DNA from 2 places in the Kocuria himachalensis genome. Region 2 is predicted to be linked to the other one. Evidence: riboswitches for the same ligand, from Rfam matches in the RefSeq annotation. Region 2 holds a riboswitch; the other holds the start of a gene.

Region 1 (9,369 bases), on a different contig from region 2:
CGTGAACCTGCACTACTCCCTGGACGAGCTGCAGGACCAGGTGCGCCGGTGGGTCGCCGCCGGCCTCGGCGCGGTCAAGATCAAGGTGGGCAGGCCCGACCTGCGCGAGGACGTGGAGCGGGTGGCCGCCGTCCGGGAGCTGCTCGGGCCGGACCGCGGGCTCATGATCGACGCCAACCAGCGGTGGGACCTGCCGACGGCGCGCCGGGCCCTGGATGCCCTGGCCGAGTTCGGACCGTCGTGGCTGGAGGAGCCGCTGCGCGCGGACGACCTCGAGGGCTACCGGCAGCTGCGCCGGTTCAGCCGGGTCCCCATCGCGCTGGGGGAGAACCTGCACAACATCTACCGCTTCCGGGACTTCATCACGGCCGGCGCGGTGGACGTCGTCCAGCCGAACATCGTCCGGGTGGGCGGCATCACGCCGTTCCGGCGGATCGTGGAGCTCGCGCGCGCGCACAGCGTGGGGGTCGCCCCGCACCTGCTGCCGGACCTCTCCGGGCAGCTGGCCCTGACCTTCGCCGAGCCCACCACGGTGGAGGTCGTGGAGGACGCCGGGTTCGCGGACCTCGGCATCCTCACCGGACCGTCCCCGGTCGTGGTGACGGGCTCGCGGCTGGACACCCGGGACCTGCCCGGACTCGGCCTCGGGCTGCGGCAGCAGCTGCTGCCCGTAGGGCCCGGGCTCACGGTCTGACGGCGGCGACGAACGCCGGGAGCGCTGCGGCGCAGGTGGGGACCGGTCAGGCCTCGACGCTCTCCTCCACCGTGTGCACGGCGTGGGAGTGCGGGGCGCCCAGCCGGTCGAGCAGGGCCAGCGCCGCCGGTAGCTCACCGGCGGCGCGCAGGGCCATCAGGGCGTCCCGGTCCCGCCACGTGGTCTGGATCCGCCACGCACCGCCCTGACCGCGGAGCAGCTCCGAGCGGACGAGGCCGTCGGGCCTCGGGCCGGCGACCATCCGCCGGAACCCCTCGATCAGGTCCTGCTCGCGCTCCGGCTCGATCGTCGTGTCTGTCGTCGTCACGACCGCTGCGCTCATGTGAGTTCTCGTTCCTCCGTGGACGTGGCCAGGGCCTGTCCTGCGAATCCATGGACCAGCTTCGGCAGTTCCTTGCGCGTCCATTCTGTGCTGATCACACAGCGTCGGGGAAGTCTCGGCTCCAGAGCGCGCGGACACGCGATGAGGTGTGCATGAACTCATCCTTGCCGATTGCCGTCGGGACCACCGCCTTGTGGAGGAAGCGGCGCTGGTGGAAGTCCTGGTACCGCATCGTTCGGTATGACGCGCGCTTCGCGGACCGGCACGCGGAACTCGATGTCGACCTGAACGCCGTTCTGCAAGGAGCCCGCTTCCCCGTGGACTGCTGGTGCACGCTGAACGGCGCCGAGGATGCGTGCCCGCCCGCGGGCATCGGACCATGGGTGGACTACCCCTACGGCCGGCCCCTCGAGGAGACGCGATAAGGCGCTCGATATCGACTCCGCTGCGAGCCACACGGTTCCTGCAGCCCGTCAAGGGGACAGGTACGGCCATCGCCGAGAGAAGCGCAGTCGGCGCCGGAGTTTTCAGCGGTGATCGAGCAGGACCGTGTCCACCGCAGGCAGTGGACTGGAACGTCAGGTGCCGAAGCCTTCCGCGGGGACCTCCACGCGGACCGGCCAGCGGCCGGTGACCTGGTGGAAATCAATGGCCCGCAGCAAGGGTGACATGTCGTACGCACTGACGTTGATGCTGAACTTCACGCCGTGCACGGATTTGACCGTCAGAAACTGCTGGCCTCGCAACACCCCCGAGCTGTAGTCGACGATGTCGCAATAGGCAATGACGTGTTCGGTGCCGAGCACGCTGCGGAAGGCCACTTCAAAGTCCCGGGCAGCCACGTAGAAGTTGCGGTACATCGCCACGAAGGCCATCCCGCCCAGGAAGATCGCCACCGAGGCGATGCGGGCGCCCAGGGGTGCGCCGGGGGTGAAGAAGGACACCAGCCCCATGAGCAGCCCCACGCACACACACAGCCAGCCGAAGATCGGCAGCACCTTGGGCATCCGCACCCGCTCCGGGTACTCCTTGGCCCGGTTAGGGTGCTTGCGCGCCCACCAGGCCACCGCGGCAATCGACACGGTGATGAACGCCGTCATGAGCAGCTCGAGGATCAACGCAAGCGACATGCACCCAGCCTACGGCTCACTTCACGTTTGCTAACTCATGGCGGGCGGTGCATTGCTCCGTCCTGTGCAACCTGCGGCGACATGCCGACGTGATTCGCGCAGGCAGGCCACCGTGGTGGCCTTGGGCCGGGGGAACGCTTTACAGATGGCCAGGTAGTGGCGGAGCACCTGCCCACGGCATGGAGATGGTCTCGCTCGAGCGCGCCCGCGGGTTCGCAGTGCTGGTCGGTCCGGGTAGGACGTGTCCTACGAATCGTAGGGGGGCGTGCTCTGCGTCGTCGCTTTTCATGCGTTGATGCTGGCTGACGGTGATACGTCTGACGTTGTGGCCTGCGACTGGGTGTGGGACCTTGGAAACGAGCCCGGGAAACAGGGCTCCCGGACGAGAGGTGCTGTACCCGGTGCGCGACAAGACGGCCCGCAGGAGGCTGTCATGTCTTGGTTCGTTCTGGTGCTCTCCGGGATCCTCGAAGCGGTCTGGGCCACCGCGCTGGGCAAGTCCGAGGGCTTCAGCCGGCTCGGCCCCACCCTGGTGTTCTTCCCGGCCCTGGCCGCGAGCATGACCGGCCTGGCCTGCGCGATGGAAGACCTCCCGGTGGGCACCGCCTACGCGGTGTGGGTGGGCATCGGTGCGATACTCACTGTCGTCTACGCGATGGCCACTGGTGAAAAGTTGATTTCGGTGCTCAGGATCGTGTTTCTGCTGATGATCATCGGCGGGGTCCTCGGGCTCAAACTCTCCCACTGAGGCCGCACCGGAGTGCTCATCGCAACCACAAGATGATGGCCGCGATGAGCGCTCCGGCCCGATAGTAGGCCGCCCGCTCGGCGTACCGAGTGGCCAGGCCACGAAACTTCTTGAGCCTGGTGAAGCAGCGCTCATCACGTTCCGCCCCCGATAGAGGTTCTCGTCGAGAACTGACGGGCGCCCACCTCCTAGACCCTCGGCGACCCGACGGGTGAGCTGGTCCAGGCGCTCCGGACAGACAAAGCGCACCTTCCACCGTCCCATCGCAGCGCGGGGTGAGGGACGGGAGCAAGCCGTGTCGGCGATCACGGCCTGTGGCCGGGTCCGAGGCCGGCCAGGACCAGTGCGGGCCACCTCGATGCCCTCGAGTACCGGGCGCAATGGCGGGTTGTCCCAGCCTGCCCTCCCGTGAGCACCATGCTGATCGGCAAACCGCGGCCGTCGGGGGCCAGGTGGATCGTGGTGCCCAACCCACCGCGGGAGCGGCCGAGTCCTTCGCCCCCGACCATTACCAAGGTCTCGATCGCTGCAGAACAGCCCCTCTTGACGGGCACCGGCAGCGTGCTGGTGAGCGCGCACCACGGTGGAGTCGACACTGATCACCCACTGGACCTCACCGGCTGCATCGTTGGCGCGTGGTGCTCGACGTCGGGGCGGCCAAGGAGGTCCGGGGACGGCAGAGGAGGAACGTCCGGTCGCCAGGGCCCCTGCCGGCGACGCGCCGGACTGGAGGGGCCGACCGGTGCGGGCCCGCGCCGGGATCGGCGCCGACCATCAGGGGGCCTTCGCGGCCCGCTGCGCGGCGTCTGGCCGCGGGCGGCGCGGGCGGGGTCAGCGCTCCAGCACGGCCGGGCGGTCCCGGCCCCGGACCCGGAGCACGGGCCACTCCGGGTCCACGGACAGGGGCCGGACGCCGTCGGGACCCAGCAGCACCGTGTCCTCGATCTTCGCGCCCGGCGCGGACGGGTTCCACGTGAAGGCCTGGTGCTCGTGCACGCGGTCCGGCACGCCGGGGGCGAGCCGGGGATCCCGCCCGGCGTACCCGGCGGGCCCACCCTGGTGGTGTCGGGTCCACTCCCCGGCGTCGAAGCCGTGGCGCGGATAGGAGCGCCGGAGCACCGGCAGCAGGTCCGCGAGGGGCAGCCCGGGGCGCAGCGCGTCGAGGACGTCCGCCTCGACCTCCGCGATCCTCGCCTCCGCGTCCGTCTCGGCGGGGTCCGCCGGGCCGAAGCGCACCCACCGGGTCACGTTGGCGATCAGTCCGCCGCGGCGGGCGCAGACGACCGCCATCGCCCGCCGGCCCAGGGGCCCGGCGGTCGGGAGGGGGTGGCGGTGGGGCAGGCGGTCCACGCCGCCGCACAGCACCACGAGGGGTTCCGCGCCCGCGCGCACCAGCTCGGCGGTCAGCCCGGCGGCGAGCTCCCGCTCGGTGGTGCGCGGGGTCGCCCGGCCCAGGGCGCCGGTCAGCACGGTCGCGGCGTCCCGGCACAGCCGTTCGTAGCGCTGCGCCTCACCGGGCAGCAGGGAGGCCCGCGCCGCCCGCAGCGGCGCGGCGACGCAGTCCTCGGAGGCGACGGCCATCGAGCGCGCCGCGGGGAACCAGTCCTCCGGCGCCGTGAGGGACCCGTGCCAGGGCACCTCGTGCAGCCGGACGTCGGCGGGCAGCTCCTCGGCCACCAGGCGGGCGGCCTCGTTGGCGGAGGTCACGACCTCGTCGCCGTCCCGGTGCACCAGGACCGCCGCCACCGGCGGGCCGGCGAGCGAGACGTGCACGCGCGCCCCGTCGAGGTACCAGGACACGGCGGAGTGGCTCTGCAGCAGCACGGCGTCGACACCGTGGGCGTCGAGCACGCGCAGGACCCGCCGGCGCTTCTCCGCCCGCTCCGGGTCGCTCACGCGTCCCGGCCCCGGGCCGCGTCCCCGACGAGCAGGGCCTCCGTCCGGGCGGCGTCGAGACGGCCGTCGACGACGAGCACGCGCACCTCCCGCTCGACCGGCCGCTCCGTCGTCGTCGTGACGGCCGTGTCCCAGGCCAGGGCGAGGCCCACCCCCGGGTACCCGGCGTGCCGGACGAACCACGGGTCGGCCGCGTCGTCGCCGCGCCGGAGGACGAGCGTCGCGGGGCGCCCCGCGAAGTCGGCGGAGAACGCCAGCCACGGGGACGTGCTGCCGTGCACGGCCTCCTCGCCCGCCGCGTCCGCGGTGAAGACGTCCGCGTCCGTGCAGGCGGGGAGCCGCCAGAAGAACCCGCCGTAGCCGCCGCCGGCCCGGCCGTTGGAGCCGGGGCTGCCGAGCCGCACCGGGCGCTCGCCGGCGGGGGACAGGCGGAAGCGCAGGCCGAGCTCCCAGGCGTGCTCGTGCACGGGGCGGAACGTCCAGCGGCGCTCCTCGGTGAGCACCGCGGTCCCGTCCGGGCCCGTCCAGGAGAGCTCCTCGTCCAGGCGGTCGCCGGCGTGGTGGGCCGCGACGCGGACCACGCGGCCGTGGTCGTCCCGCCACGCGTAGCGCTGCGCCTCCCGGGTGTAGGTGCGCCCGCCCCAGAAGTTGAGGCCGTCCACGTCCTGGAGCGCCGTGGAGACCCCCAGGTGCCAGACGTGGTCCAGGGGCTGCTGGTCCGTGACGGTGGTGCCGCCGAGGGTCCGGACGGGGTGCAGGAACGGGCGGGGGGACGCGGTCGGGGCGACGTCCTCGCCCGTGCGGACCTGCGCGACCTCGCGGCCGCCGACGACGACGCTGCCGCTCGTGGCGGCCGGGCTCGCCCAGGGGGCGCCCAGGCCGGTGAAGTCCGACTGGGCCCTGACCGCCCGCCCCGCCCAGTCCTCGATCCCGTCGAGGACGGCCCGCCGTGCCGTGCCGCCGTCCTGCACCCAGCGCACGTGCGCGGGATCGATCGGGACGGGGTCCGGGGCGGTGCGGACGGCGTCCAGCACCCGCATGAACGCCCCCGTGGAGACCAGCGGGCACAGCAGCGGGGTGCCCCGGAGCCGGGCGTCGAGCAGGTTCTCGAGCAGGTTCGTGCGCCCCGACTCGACGACGCGCGTGCCCTCGGGGCCCGTGACGGTCAGCCGGTCCTGGGTGTAGTGCAGGACGGCCTGTCCCTCCGTGCCGTCGACGGTGATGAAGGGGTCCTGCTGCTCGGCGGCGCACAGGGTCAGGGCGCACGTGACCGGGATCCCGGCCGCGGTGCGCACCCGGACCACCGAGGTGTCGTCGGACTCGATGGCGTTGGCCCGGTAGAGCTCGGTCCGCAGCTCGGCGACGTCCTCGCGGGTGCGGGCGCCGGCGAGGTGCAGGGCGGTCATCACCGCGTGGGCCAGCGGGTTGGTGACCACGCCGTCCACCACGTCCACGCCGCCCATGCGGCGCCGACCGGCCCACGGGGAGCGGGTGAAGTAGTCCGTGTCCCGGGACCACAGCCCCGTGGCGCCCACCGCGCGCAGCCGCCCGATCTCCCCGCTCGCGAGCAGCTGCTCGACGACCGCCAAGGAGTGGGAGCCCAGGCTCTGGAACCCCACCTGGACGAGCCGGTCCGCCGCCCCGGCGGCCTCGAGGAGGCGGTCGAACTGCTCGAGGTGGGCCACGGGGGGCTTCTCGAGCAGGACGTCGGCACCCATCCGCAGGGCGGACAGGGCGAGGTCGAAGTGGGTGTCGATGGGCGTGGAGATCACCACCACGTCCACGTCGAGGCCCGCGGCTCCGAGCTGCTCCAGGTCGCCGAACATGGGCACGTCCGGTCCGAGCACCCCGTCCTCGTCGATCCGCCGGTCGACCGCCGCCACCAGGCTGACGCGGCCCTCGTCCTCGAGGCGGCGGATGTTCGCGAGGTGGCGTCCGCCGAAGCCGCCGATCCCCACCAGGCAGACGCGCACGCGTCCTTCCGGCACGGTGCGGGCGGCGGTGACGGACACGGTCTGGGGCTGCACAGGTTCTCCTGGGGATCGGCGGTCGGGACGGGGACGGGGGACGGGCCGGTCAGGGACGGGGCCGGGGGAGGCGGTCGCGGTCAGGCGGGATCGGTCGCGGGGGCGGCCGCTCCCGTGCGCGTGCCCGGCACGGTCCGCTCGCCGAGGCGATGCCCGCCCCGGGCGTCGAACAGGTGCACGCGGCCCAGCTTCGGGCGCACACAGGTGGTGGTCCCGGCCGCCGGGGGCGTGCGCCCGTCCACGCGGCCCGTGATCAGGTGCTGCTCGCCGTGGACGGTGGTGTGCCCGTAGACGTAGGCGTCGGCGCCGAGCTCCTCGACCACGTCGATCTCCACGGCGAGGCCCTCACCGGCGGGGGCCTGCTCGAGGTCCTCGGGGCGCACGCCCAGGACCACGGTCTTCTCCCGGGTGGCGCCGAGCACGTCGCGCGGGACCGGGTGGACGGTGCCGCCGAACAGCACGCCGTCCTCGGTCAGGGGCAGCTCGAGCAGGTTCATGGCGGGGGAGCCGATGAACCCGGCCACGAAGACGTTGTCCGGCCGGTCGTAGAGGTTGCGCGGGGTGTCGACCTGCTGCAGCAGCCCGTCCTTGAGCACCGCGACCCGGTCGCCCATGGTCATGGCCTCGACCTGGTCGTGGGTGACGTAGACGGTGGTGACGCCGAGCCGGCGGGTGAGGGAGGCGATCTGGGTGCGGGTCTGCACCCGCAGCTTCGCGTCCAGGTTCGACAGCGGCTCGTCCATCAGGAACACCTGCGGGGAGCGCACGATCGCCCGGCCCATCGCCACCCGCTGGCGCTGCCCGCCGGACAGGGCCTTGGGCTTGCGGTCCAGGTAGTCGGTGAGGTCCAGGATCTTGGCGGCCTCCTCCACCCGGGTGCGGCGCTCGGTGGCGTCGATCTTGGCGATCTTCAGGGCGAAGCCCATGTTCTCCGCCACCGTCATGTGCGGGTAGAGGGCGTAGTTCTGGAACACCATCGCGATGTCCCGGTCCCGGGAGGGGACATCGGTGACGTCCCGGTCGCCGATGCGGATCCGCCCTCCGTCCACGTCCTCGAGCCCGGCGAGCATCCGCAGGGACGTGGACTTCCCGCACCCGGAGGGACCGACCAGGACGAGGAACTCCCCGTCCGCGATCTCGAGGTCGAGCCGGTCCACCGCGGGCTTCTCCCCGCCCGGGTAGAAGCGGGTGGCGCTGTCGAACGTCACGGTTGCCATGATGTGTCCCTCCACGGGCAGGTACGTGCCCGACGATCCGAAGTGAGTGGGTGCCCCGCCGTGCGGGGCAGGTGGAGCCGCGTGCGCCGGACGGTGTCGTCCGGCGCCCGCGGAGCGTGCGGGGGTCAGCTGATCGCCGACTCCATCTCGGACATCATGCGCTCAGCAGCCTCCTCGGGGGTCGCGCGCTCGAAGAGCACGTCGAGCTCGTAGCGGTAGATGATCTCCTGCAGGGTGCTGAAGCCCAGCGGCGGGACCGGCAGCGCCTCGCCCAGCTCGGGCTGGATCTCCTCGACGAACTCCGCGGCCGCGGTGTCCGAGGCGCTCAGCTCGGGCAGCACGGCCTCGCGCACCGTCTCGTTGGCGGGCAGGCCACGGTCCGCGAGGTTGATCTTGCCGGCCTCCTCGCTGTTGACCATGAAGTCGATGAACGCCTTGACCTCCTCCGGGTGCTCGGTGCGGGCCGAGGCGGACATGAACATCGCCGACTTCTGGAAGTGCTGGGCGCCGCCCTCCGTGCCGTCCGTGCTCGGGAAGCGGAGCGGGACCAGCTCGTTGCCGGACGCGGCGTTGAGGGCGCTCAGCTGGTTGGTCCACCACATGCCCATGGCCGCGCCGTTGGTGCCGGTCAGCGACTGGTCGGGACCCGGCTCCTGGTCCTCCGTGACCACCGAGGCCGGGGGCAGCGCGCCGTCCTTCAGCATCCGGTGCCACAGGCCCAGGTAGCCGGCGGCGTCGCTCGCCTCGAAGCCGAGCTCGCCCTCGGGCGTGGTCAGCTCCTTGCCCTGCTGGCGCAGCCAGATCTGGAACCCGGCCGGCTCGTTCGGGCCGCTGGTGCCGTAGGCGTCGGTCTTCTCGGCGATCTGCTGGGAGACCTCGGAGAAGTCGTCCCAGGTCCACGTGGAGTCGTCCGGCAGCTCCACCCCGGCCTCCTCGTAGATCGTCGGGTTCGCCATCATCGCCATCACGTTGACGCCCGTGGCCACTCCGAAGAGACCCTCGTCGGTCCGTCCGCTGTCCACGACGCCCTCGTCGATCTCGGTGACGTCCACGTCGGAGAGGTCCAGCAGCGCGCCGTTGTCGGCGTACTCGCGCAGGTACTTCTCGTCCATCTGGATGATGTCGGGGGCGTCGCTGGAGGCCGTCTGCGTGGCCAACTTGTCCCAGTAGCCGCCGAAGTCGCCGTACTCGCCCACGATGGTGACCCCCGGGTTCTGCTCCTCGAAGGCGTCGATGATCTCCTGCGTCTGCTGGTGGCGGGTGTCCGAGCCCCACCAGGCGAAGCGCAGCTCGACGTTGCCGTCGGCGTTCGCG
Region 2 (9,369 bases):
CACGCCCAGGCCCAGGGCCACCGACGCCAGGGCCGGCACCACCGTGGGGGCCACGAAGGCCTTGGAGGGCTCGTAGAGCTCACCTTGCTGCAGGGGTCCGAAGAAGGCTCCGGCGACGATGCGTGCCGCGTAGGCGAAGGTCAGCGACGCTGCCAGCAGCGCGGTAGCGGCGGCCACGATGCCCGTCCACTCCGGGCCGCCGGTCCGGCCCGGGGCCGCCAGAAAGGCCTCGAAGAGGGTCTCCTTGCTGACGAACCCCAGCAGTGGAGGCACCCCCGCCATCGACAGCGCGGCGATACCCGTGAGGGTGGCAGTCACCGGCATCGCATGGCGCAACCCGGACAGTTCACGGATGTCGCGGCTGCCGGCCTCACGGTCGATGATCCCCACCAGCATGAACAGGGTCGCCTTGAACAGCGCGTGGGCGAAGGTGTGGGTGGCCACCGCCCCCAGCGCCGCGGGGGTGCCCACCCCGGTGGCGGCCACCAGCAGGCCCAGCTGGCTCATGGTGGAGTAGGCCAGCAGCGCCTTCAGATCGTGCTGGCGCAGCGCCAGCAGCGCACCGTAGACCGCGGTGGACAGACCAACGATGAGCAGCACGTAGGTCCACACCGGCTGGTCGCCGTAGAGCGGGGAGAAGCGCAGCAACAGATAGATGCCGGCCTTGACCATGGTGGCTGCGTGCAGATAGGCGCTGACCGGGGTGAGGGCGACCATCGCCCCGGGCAACCAGAAGTGGAACGGCAACTGAGCGGACTTCGTGAAGGCCGCGACGATGACCAGCACCTCCACGACGATGCTGAACCCCGACTCGTGCAGCAGGTCGGGGTCGGCCATGACCACGGACAGATCCGTGGTGCCGGTGCCGACGGTTAGGAAGGCCAGGGCCGCGAACAACGCCAGACCGCCGCCCCCGGTGACCAGCAGTGCCCGCATCGCCGGCTTGGCGCCGGTGGTGCCGGACCCGCCGATGAGGAAGAAGGAGCAGATCGTCGTCAGCTCCCAGCACAGGAACAACGTCAGCACGTCGGCGGCCATGACGAGTCCGAGCATCGCGGTCGCGAATCCGGACAGCAACGTGTACAGCCGCGCGGCCGGCGCGTCGGGTTCGAGATAGCGGGCGCTGTAGGCCATCACCAGGGCACCGACCCCGAGCACTAGCAGCGCGAACAACAGCCCCAGACCGTCCAGGCGCAACGCGAAGCGCACCCCCAGGGAAGGAATCCACTCCCAGCCGGCGGTGAGCGACTCCCCGCCAACCACCCGCGAGGCCTGCGCCGCGATGCTGCCGGCGGCCAGGAGGAACACCACCGCGATCGGATACCCGGCATTACGGTCCCAGTGCCGTCCCAGCACCGGGGCGGCCGCGGTCACACCCACCAGCAGGACCAGGGACAGGATCATGAGGTGTGCTCCGACCGTCCAACGCCCGGGGTCATCGGCTTGCCCCTGATGCGGTTGCGCCTGGGCGATCGTGTCCGGACAGGCGGCGGGACAGGCCGATGCCGCTGGAGATCACCCCCCAGGTGTCCTCCAGGTAGCGCTGGTGGTTTTCCCGCAGAGCCTCCACCGTGACCAGGAAGCACCCCCCGCGGGGGGAGTCCAGCAGCGCGCAGAACACCGCCTCGGAGTCGAAGCGCGGCAGGCACAACCATTCGATCACCCCGTCCCTGCCCGCCAACGCCGCACTGCGGCCATCACCGATCAACCCGTAGCCCTCGATGGGCAGATAGCCGTCCCGACCTCGCACAGGGAAGCTCATAAAACGATCACACCTCCACAGTCGACCGATTCAAGGGCGGCTCAGCAAGGCATCAGGTCGAGACGAAACCACCGTCCCCCCACGCCGCATCGTAGTAGATCCGATCGTGCCCTGCCCGGGAGGAGGGCCTCACACCAGAACCGCAGAAGGACGTGCAGCCGAGCCCATGCCTCCGATTCCGAGGCGGTGGCACGTTCGGGGCTGCCGTTCCACCGCTGCAAGAGTCACAACCTCTTCCACCACGGGCACCTCCGGCCATGGGAGGACAGGGCAGGATCAACTTCTTCCGCCTCACATATGGCTCGGTTAGCGGCCGCAGGCTTCAAGGTGGGCCGCGCTGGTCCTGGCCGGTCCCGGAGCCGGCCATAAGCCGTGACCGCCGACAATGCCTGCTCCCACCCCTCAACCGGTGCCGCGATGCGGCGGCGGAAGGTGCGGATCATCAGCCTGGAGCGCGTGGACCGGACCACCCAGTACGCCAAGAGAGCGGCTTACTCTCGGGCCGAGATGCTGATCGCCACCATCATCTTGTGATGACGATGAGCACCTCGGTGCGGTGTCAATGGGAGAGTTTGAGCCCGAGGACCCCGCCGATGATCATCAGCAGGAACACGACCTTCATCACCGAGATCAGTTCTTCACCGGTGGCCATCGCGTAGACGACGGTGAGCACCGCGCCGATGCCCACCCATACCGCGTAGGCGGTACCCACCGGCAGGTCTTTCATGGCGTAGGCCAGACCCGCCATGCTCGCGGCCAAGGCCGGGAAGAACACCAGGGTGGGGCCGAGCCGGCTAAAGTTCTCGGACTTGCCCAGCGCAGTGGCCCAGACCGCTTCGAGGATCCCGGAGAGGACCAGAACGAACCATGACATGACAGCCTCCTGTGGGCCGTCTTGTCGCGCACCGGGTACAGCACCCCTCGTCCGGGAGCCCGGTTCTTTGGGGCTCTCTCCCAAGGTCCCACACCCGGTGGCAGGCGACAACGTCAGACGTATCACCACCAGCGAGCATCAACTCATAGACCGTGGCGACGTATCGCCCGCCGCTTACGATTCTCAGGGCACGTCCTCAAGGCCCTCCGCTTTACATACGGCTCATTAGAGGCGGGTGCTGGCGTCCGCGCTTTATGTGCCGTCTTCGTCAGCGAGTTGTCGATACGCGAGCAGGGCAACACTCTGGTGACCCCCATTCTGGAGCGTCTGAGTCGTGCGACGCAGAACATGCCGGCGTTGGCTGAGCAGTTGCGGGGAGGGGGGCCAGTTCGCGCGTGCTCAACATGGGTGAGGGGACGCGGACTCTCTCATCTAGGCCCGCTCGTCGGGCTTTTTGCGCCGTCGGGACGTCCACCAGGAGGTGACCGCGACGACGAGGACCAGGGTGAACACCAGCCAAGAACCGATGGTCGACCCGGCGGCTGGCACCTCTCCCGGGGGCGCGGGGTCCTGCGAGAGGAGGTGGGGTTCGATCAGCTCCGGGGTGATGTCGCGGGCGAGGCGTACCGCGCCGGCGGCGCCGGCGTCGTGGAGCCAGTAGGAGCCGGACCCTGCGGCGGTGGAGGCCACAGCGGTGACCAGTCCCAGACGGTACTGGAACCACGACTGACGGAAGACCCAGCCGATCACGGTCCGCCGCTGGCTCACCGTGGTGGTCCGCCGCACGGTGCCGTTGCGCAGCAGGAGCAGGCAGGGATCGAGCCGGTGTCCCAGGGAGCGGTAATTGTCCTCGGCGATCACCAGTGCCGAGGCGACCAGGGCGAGCCCGGCGAGAATAAACGTCCCGACCTGGTTCTGGAGCGGTTCCCGGAAGACTGCCCAGATCACCAGCAGCACGGCCGCCGTGGAGAGGACCGCCCACCGGTAGCGTTTGCGACGGGCCTGCACGGGGTGGCCCCACAGGTCGGCGAGGTCCACCTCGCGGTCCAGGACGGCCGAGGCCGTACGAGCTGCCTGCGCCGCAGGGCCCAGCGGCAGCAGCGTCCGCCGGCGGGCGGCCGGCAGCTGCCGGAGGAGGGTCCTCTGCGAGCCTGCGCCCGTGGTGACGGCCACGAGTCGGGCCCGGTGCAGGATCCGCGGCAGCAGTGGCTGGACGAATTCGACTCCTCGCAACCGCGATTCCTGCAGGCTCACCGATCGGCGGGCGATCAGCCCGTAGCGGGTCTCCAGCGTGCCGCGAGGGGTGCGCTCCAGGCGGAACCCCCACCAGTGCTCCAGGTAGACCAGCACTGCGCCGAGGACACCGATGACCACCGGCACCACCACCAGGACGCGCAGAACCGTCAGGGGATCCACCTGCTCGGTGATCAACCACTGGGTCGTCCGCCACCACCCGAACCACGCCAGGAACAGCTGATAGGCCACGGCGTAGGACCCGGCCCACAGGCTCACCGACAGTGCCGTGAACGGCGCCCACAGCGCCCAGGACGGGCGGCCGCGGGCGAGCATCCCGCAGCGTCCCCCCACGGGGCCGGCATGCTCGAGCAGCTGCGCGCGCAGTTGCCCGGCGACCGCGGTCGGGACCCAGGCGAGGATCACCGCCGCGTCCCGGCGGGTCTCGCCGGTGCCCAGGAGGATCCGGGTCAGTCCCAGCGGTCGGGCCAGGACCCCGCTGTGCAGGACCACAGTGCGCACCCGGTGCCGGTCCACGGCCGTCCGGTGCCGCAGGAGCCACCCGCTGCGCAGCCGCACCGTGCGTTCTTCCAGGGCGTAGAAGGTCGTGGCCCTCCGCACGATCTGGTGGATCACCCCGGCGGCGGCGACCACGGTGGCAGCAGGGCACAAATACTCACGGACGAACCACTCGTCGAAGGAAAAGGACTCGCGGATCAACAGGAAGGTCAGCCAGGTCGTGATCAGGTGCGGAATCGAGCCCACCACGATCGACCGCGGATCGATGCGTCGCCACGGCGTTGCGGCCGCGCTCACGTGGCCTCCCCGGAAGCCTCCTGCGCCGCGCGCTCCAGCTCATCGGCGACCGCAGAGGCCCGGTCCTTGTCCAGGCCCACCACCACGAGCGGACCGTAGGAGGAGGCGGTGGACACGATCACCGAGGACAACCCCAGCGCCAGCTCCAGCAGGTTGCGGCGCACGTGGACGGCCTGGATCCGATCGGTCGGGGTGATCCGCCACATGATCCGCAGCAGCCCGTCGCGCACGTGCACAGATCCCGAGCCGACTTCCCACCGGTGGACCTGGTAGCGCACCGGTGGGGCGACGAGTACCATCACCGCGCCGACGACCAGCACGACGACGCTGAGCCGGTCCAGCCACATGAGGATGACTGGCACCCAAAAGAGGATGCCGGGGCTGCCGGGCGGCCGGTCCGGCACCCAGGAAAGAATCCTCAGGCCGTCGGTGAGCCAGCCCCCGAGCGAGGCCTGGATCCAGCGGACCAGCATCCACGCTCCGCCCCACCTCAGCAACTCGGCCAGGGCCCAGTACAGGACGGCCCGGCGATCGACCCGATGCTGGGGAACCCGCAGGCCCAAGGATTCACGGGCCGACGACATGTTGCCCTCGCCACATCGTGAACGACCGGTGCTGGAACGGTGCTGAGCGGACAGCCGTGAAACCCCTGTGCCACGAAGCCGAGACATTCCAGAGGAGTCCCCGCAGGACATTCCAGAGGAGTCCCCGCAGGCGCACGCCGGCACCGGAACGCCGTCGTCGCACGCGCTCGGAGGCAACCATGCGATCATGCTAGGCCGAGCGATCGCAGCGCCCCGCATGCTCGACGACGGCGGCCACCATGCCGGCCACCGATTCGGGATTTCGGCCGTGGCCGGCGAAGCCGATTGGCCCGAAAAGGAGACCGCATGAACAGCCGATGGAAAGACCCGCCGCCACAGGACTTCACGTCTGGGCCGTCAGTGGGTGGGCTTCGAGCAAGCAGTGGCCCAGGGTGTCGGCTGTGGAGGGTCAGTCGGTGCGGGTGACGGTGGCGTCGGCCAGGATGGGTTCCTCGCCGCGGTTGACGAGGTACTGGGCGGTCTGCTGGTCCGTGACTCGTTGCAGGGCGTCGAGGTCGTCGACGGTGAAGACGTCGCGTTCGACCACCGTGCCGGTGGCTTCCACGTCGTCCCCGGCACTGAGGCCCTCGGGGAGCTGCTCGGTGACGATGATCGTGTCCTCAGCCCCGATGGTGATGATGCCGTGGGCGAGGATTTCCTGGACCTCGTTGGTCAAGGTCATGGTATCCCCGACGAGCTCCTCGGTGGGGATGCCGGACTGGTCGGCTTGGGTCAGGGCGGTTTCGCTGGTGCACCCGGCGACGGCGCCGGCCGTCAGAAGGGCGGCAGCACCAGTGGTGAGCGTGCGGGTCAAGATGTGCATGGTGGTCCTCTGTTTCTGTGTTCGACAGGGGCTCTGGTGAGGTCAGCCTCCGGTCGTGGTGCCCGTCATGGAGTGAGCGCACCGTCGGTTCCCTGCGTGAGGCCGGTCCTGGGGTCGTGGTCTTTCCGCGTCCCTGGAGGACCCGGAACTGTGGCCTGCTGCGCCGGAGGTGGGTGCGGAAACGGCGTGGAAGAGAGGCTGAGCGACGATGATGGCCAGCATGACCGGTCCCGGCAGGTTTCCGGGGTCCTCCTGCGCGTCCGGGACAGTGCAAGCCTTCTGAACCGTGCCGGTGATTTCGAACGGAGCGCCGAGCCGCGCCGAAAAGCTGGTCAGGCCACGTTGCGGGCGTCAGGGCTGATCAACCTCGGTGAGCGCCCGGCTGAGCCCGCATCGGCATCCTGCCCACCATGCTCCCGGGGCAGTGGTGGGGTGGGGCGCCGGTGCGGTCCGGGCCGGCCACCGCCCGCTACGAACTGACGGGTGAGCTGCCGGTCGGTGATGCTGCGCGGGGGTGTGCCGGGCCGTGGTGGCTCATGCGGCAGGACGGAGGTTCAGCTTGGCCTCTGCCATGCCGGCGTACTCGGCTTCGACGAGGACGTCGTAGGCCTCGGCCTCGAGGCCCTGGATGCTGCGGAAGTCACGCTTGCCGCCGGTGACCGCATGCCCGATCAGCCCGAGGACCAGGCCCCAGATCGCGCCCAGAACCACGCTCCACAGCACCACCGACAGCCAGGCGCCCACGGTGAAGAGGCCGAACAGCAAGCCGATCATCAGGCCGAGCCAGGCACCGGTTCCGGCGCCGTAGAGGGCCGCCCGGCCGTTGGTCATCCGCCCGGTGACCTGCTCCACCGAGCGCAGGCCAGTGCCGACGATCCGCACGTGCTCGACCGGGAACTCGGCATCCGACAGGGCGTCGACCATCCGCTGCGCCTCGGCGTAGGTGGGCACGGTGCGCAGCACCCGGTAGTCGATGGAGGTGGTGGAAGGAATGGTGGTGGGCTGGGACATTCTGGTCGTTTCCCCTTCGTGGTGTCGTCGCGTGTCAGTTACGTATCCGTGTCGGCCCGCGGGCCGGTAATAGGTACAACAGCCGGTGGTGGTGACGGTCTTCCTGACTTCAGGGACCTCGGACGGAGCTCCCAGGAGACGTAGAGGTTCCCTCCCCTGGGGTGGGGGAGGGGGACGCCCCGTCCATGACTGCGGCAGCCGATGGGCACGCTGCTGGGGCCGCCGTAGACTCCGCCAATTGCTCTCAGCAGTGGCCTCACTGATAGCCCGCCACCGTTCCTGACACGCTCGACGGCGGCGGCATGGCCGCGGCAGACCACATCCGAATCAGAGGAGCGGACGCAGCGGCACCAGGACGGTTTCGGCGAATCGGGCGGCAGGGTGGCGGGTGCTCCACTCCTCCAGGACCACCTGCCGGCAGTTGTCGCTGTCGGCGGCGAAGATGCGTTCCATGTCCGCGGCGAAGTTCTCGTCCTGGATCGCGACGCCGGTCTCGTAGTTGAACCGCAGACTCAGCCGGTCGATGTTGGCCGTACCCACGAACGACCACTGCCCGTCGATGGTGACGGTCTTGGCGTGGATCATCGCGTGGCGATAGAGCAGCACGGTGATGCCCTCGGTCAGCAGCGCGGTGTAGAACCCGCGCGAGAGCCAGTCGGCCAGCAGATGATTGGACTCTTCCGGCAGGATCACCTGCACGTCCACACCCCGCCGGGATGCTTCGATGAGGGCGGTGAGGATCCGCTGGTCGGGGATGAAGTAGGCGGTGGTGAGGTGGATGTGGTCCTGGGCGCGGCTGATCGCGTCCAGGTAGACGCTGCGGATCGGGTAGACCAAATCCGCCGGGATGTTGTTGATCGCCCGCAGCGGAGAGATCCAGGACACCGGATTCACCGGGGACAGCCCGGGGTGCCCGATGGCGAGGTGATTCCACACCTGGGCGAAGGCGTGCCCCAGCTCGTACACCGCCGGACCGGTCAGCCGCAGGTGGGTGTCCCGCCACTGCGTGGCGTAGAGAGAACCGATGTTGTATCCACCCACGAACCCGACCTCGTGGTCGACCACCAGCAGTTTCCGGTGGGTCACCCCGGTGGCGCGCAGGGGACCGGACAGCAGGGTAGGGCCCAGTGCGGGGAACCGGAAGACGTGCACGGCGGGATGGAAATCGTAGAACGAGGACGGCACGACCAGGTTGCCGAAATGGTCGTAGGTCACATACACCTCGACCCCCCGCCCGGCGGCGTCGTTGAGGGCATCGCGGAAGGCGCGGCCGACCTCGTCGTCCTTCCAGATGAAGGTCTCCAGGAAGATCCGATGACGGGCACCACCGATCGCGGCGAGCATGTCCTCATAGAGGTCCTCACCATAGGTGTAGATCGTGGTGCCGGTCTCGGCCACAGTGCCCTTGAAGGTTCCCGGCCGGGGGAACCCGGAACGCTGGGCCCGCCCCTTCTTCTCGACCGCGTCGGTGATCACCAGTGCTGCCACCACGGCCGCCTGCACACCGATGAAGCCCAGCACCGCACGCCCCGCCCATCGGAGAACCGGATACGAACGGAGGCCGCGCGTTGAGAAGACCATGTCCCGAGCGTAGCGACGTCGACATGATTCCGGAGCGCTGCACGGCGTTCCGGGGTGGCTTGCCCTGGTATGACGACGGTCCTGCACGACAAGCGCGTGGGCACTGGCACCGAGGACGTAGACGTGAAGAACATTTCTAGCGTCGCTGGTCCAGGGCAAACAAACAGGACCCCTCGGTGCTCGTAGGCGGCTCGCGGCACAGGCGTACCCGTCTTGCCCCGCCCCCCCCCACCGCCGGCACGTCACCGGTGAACACCGATGGTTCCCCGGCCCGGAGGGGCTCGCCCCGAGTCGGTCCGTGTAGTCGATGATGAAGCCATGACCACGCCGACGATGACATTGGGCCTGATGGCCGATCCCGGTCTGCCGGAGCAACTGGCCGCGGCGGTCGCCGCCGAACTCGGCGACGAGCTGTCACACGCGGGGCAGGCACCGGTGCGGTGGGAGGTGGAGGTGAGCCGGCAGTCGCTGCCCATCGCCTCGGACGGGCAGATCCCGCTGATGGCCCACGCCCAGGCGCTGCGGGACTCCCATGGGTGGGACTATTTGGTGTATCTGACCGATCTGCTGCGTTCGCACGAGGAGGAACCGCTGATGTGCGAGGTCAGCTCCACGGCCCGAGCCGCGATGATCTGCCTGCCGGCACTGGGGGCCTACCGGTTGAGAACGAAGGCCCGCACGCTGG

Evidence for each region. Region 2 has a riboswitch for guanidine ahead of ACYVM4_RS00140 (DMT family transporter). Riboswitches for the same ligand answer to the same signal wherever they lie in the genome.
Region 1: it holds a riboswitch for guanidine, as region 2 does, so the genes downstream of both, ACYVM4_RS01855 (DMT family transporter) here and ACYVM4_RS00140 (DMT family transporter) in region 2, are expected to answer to the same signal.

What each region holds. Positions count from the first base shown of each region.
Region 1 covers NZ_BAAGPL010000003.1:15,634-25,002, forward strand. The annotation lists gene ACYVM4_RS01835 (mandelate racemase/muconate lactonizing enzyme family protein) at 1-694, shown strand, start outside; gene ACYVM4_RS01840 (antibiotic biosynthesis monooxygenase) at 741-1,037, opposite strand; gene ACYVM4_RS01845 (hypothetical protein) at 1,190-1,462, shown strand; gene ACYVM4_RS01850 (hypothetical protein) at 1,616-2,167, opposite strand; guanidine-III (ykkC-III) riboswitch at 2,523-2,590, shown strand; gene ACYVM4_RS01855 (DMT family transporter) at 2,601-2,915, shown strand; gene ACYVM4_RS01860 (M24 family metallopeptidase) at 3,747-4,811, opposite strand; gene ACYVM4_RS01865 (DUF6807 family protein) at 4,808-6,838, opposite strand; gene ACYVM4_RS01870 (ABC transporter ATP-binding protein) at 6,919-8,055, opposite strand; gene ACYVM4_RS01875 (ABC transporter substrate-binding protein) at 8,181-9,369, opposite strand, start outside.
Region 2 covers NZ_BAAGPL010000001.1:17,602-26,970, reverse strand. The annotation lists gene mbhE (hydrogen gas-evolving membrane-bound hydrogenase subunit E) at 1-1,404, opposite strand, end outside; gene ACYVM4_RS00150 (trehalase-like domain-containing protein) at 1,436-1,762, opposite strand; gene ACYVM4_RS00145 (hypothetical protein) at 2,135-2,296, shown strand; gene ACYVM4_RS00140 (DMT family transporter) at 2,322-2,636, opposite strand; guanidine-III (ykkC-III) riboswitch at 2,647-2,715, opposite strand; gene ACYVM4_RS00135 (PH domain-containing protein) at 3,069-4,685, opposite strand; gene ACYVM4_RS00130 (PH domain-containing protein) at 4,682-5,158, opposite strand; gene ACYVM4_RS00125 (hypothetical protein) at 5,679-6,092, opposite strand; gene ACYVM4_RS00120 (YflT domain-containing protein) at 6,627-7,103, opposite strand; gene ACYVM4_RS00115 (phospholipase D-like domain-containing protein) at 7,431-8,684, opposite strand; gene ACYVM4_RS00110 (hypothetical protein) at 9,003-9,369, shown strand, end outside.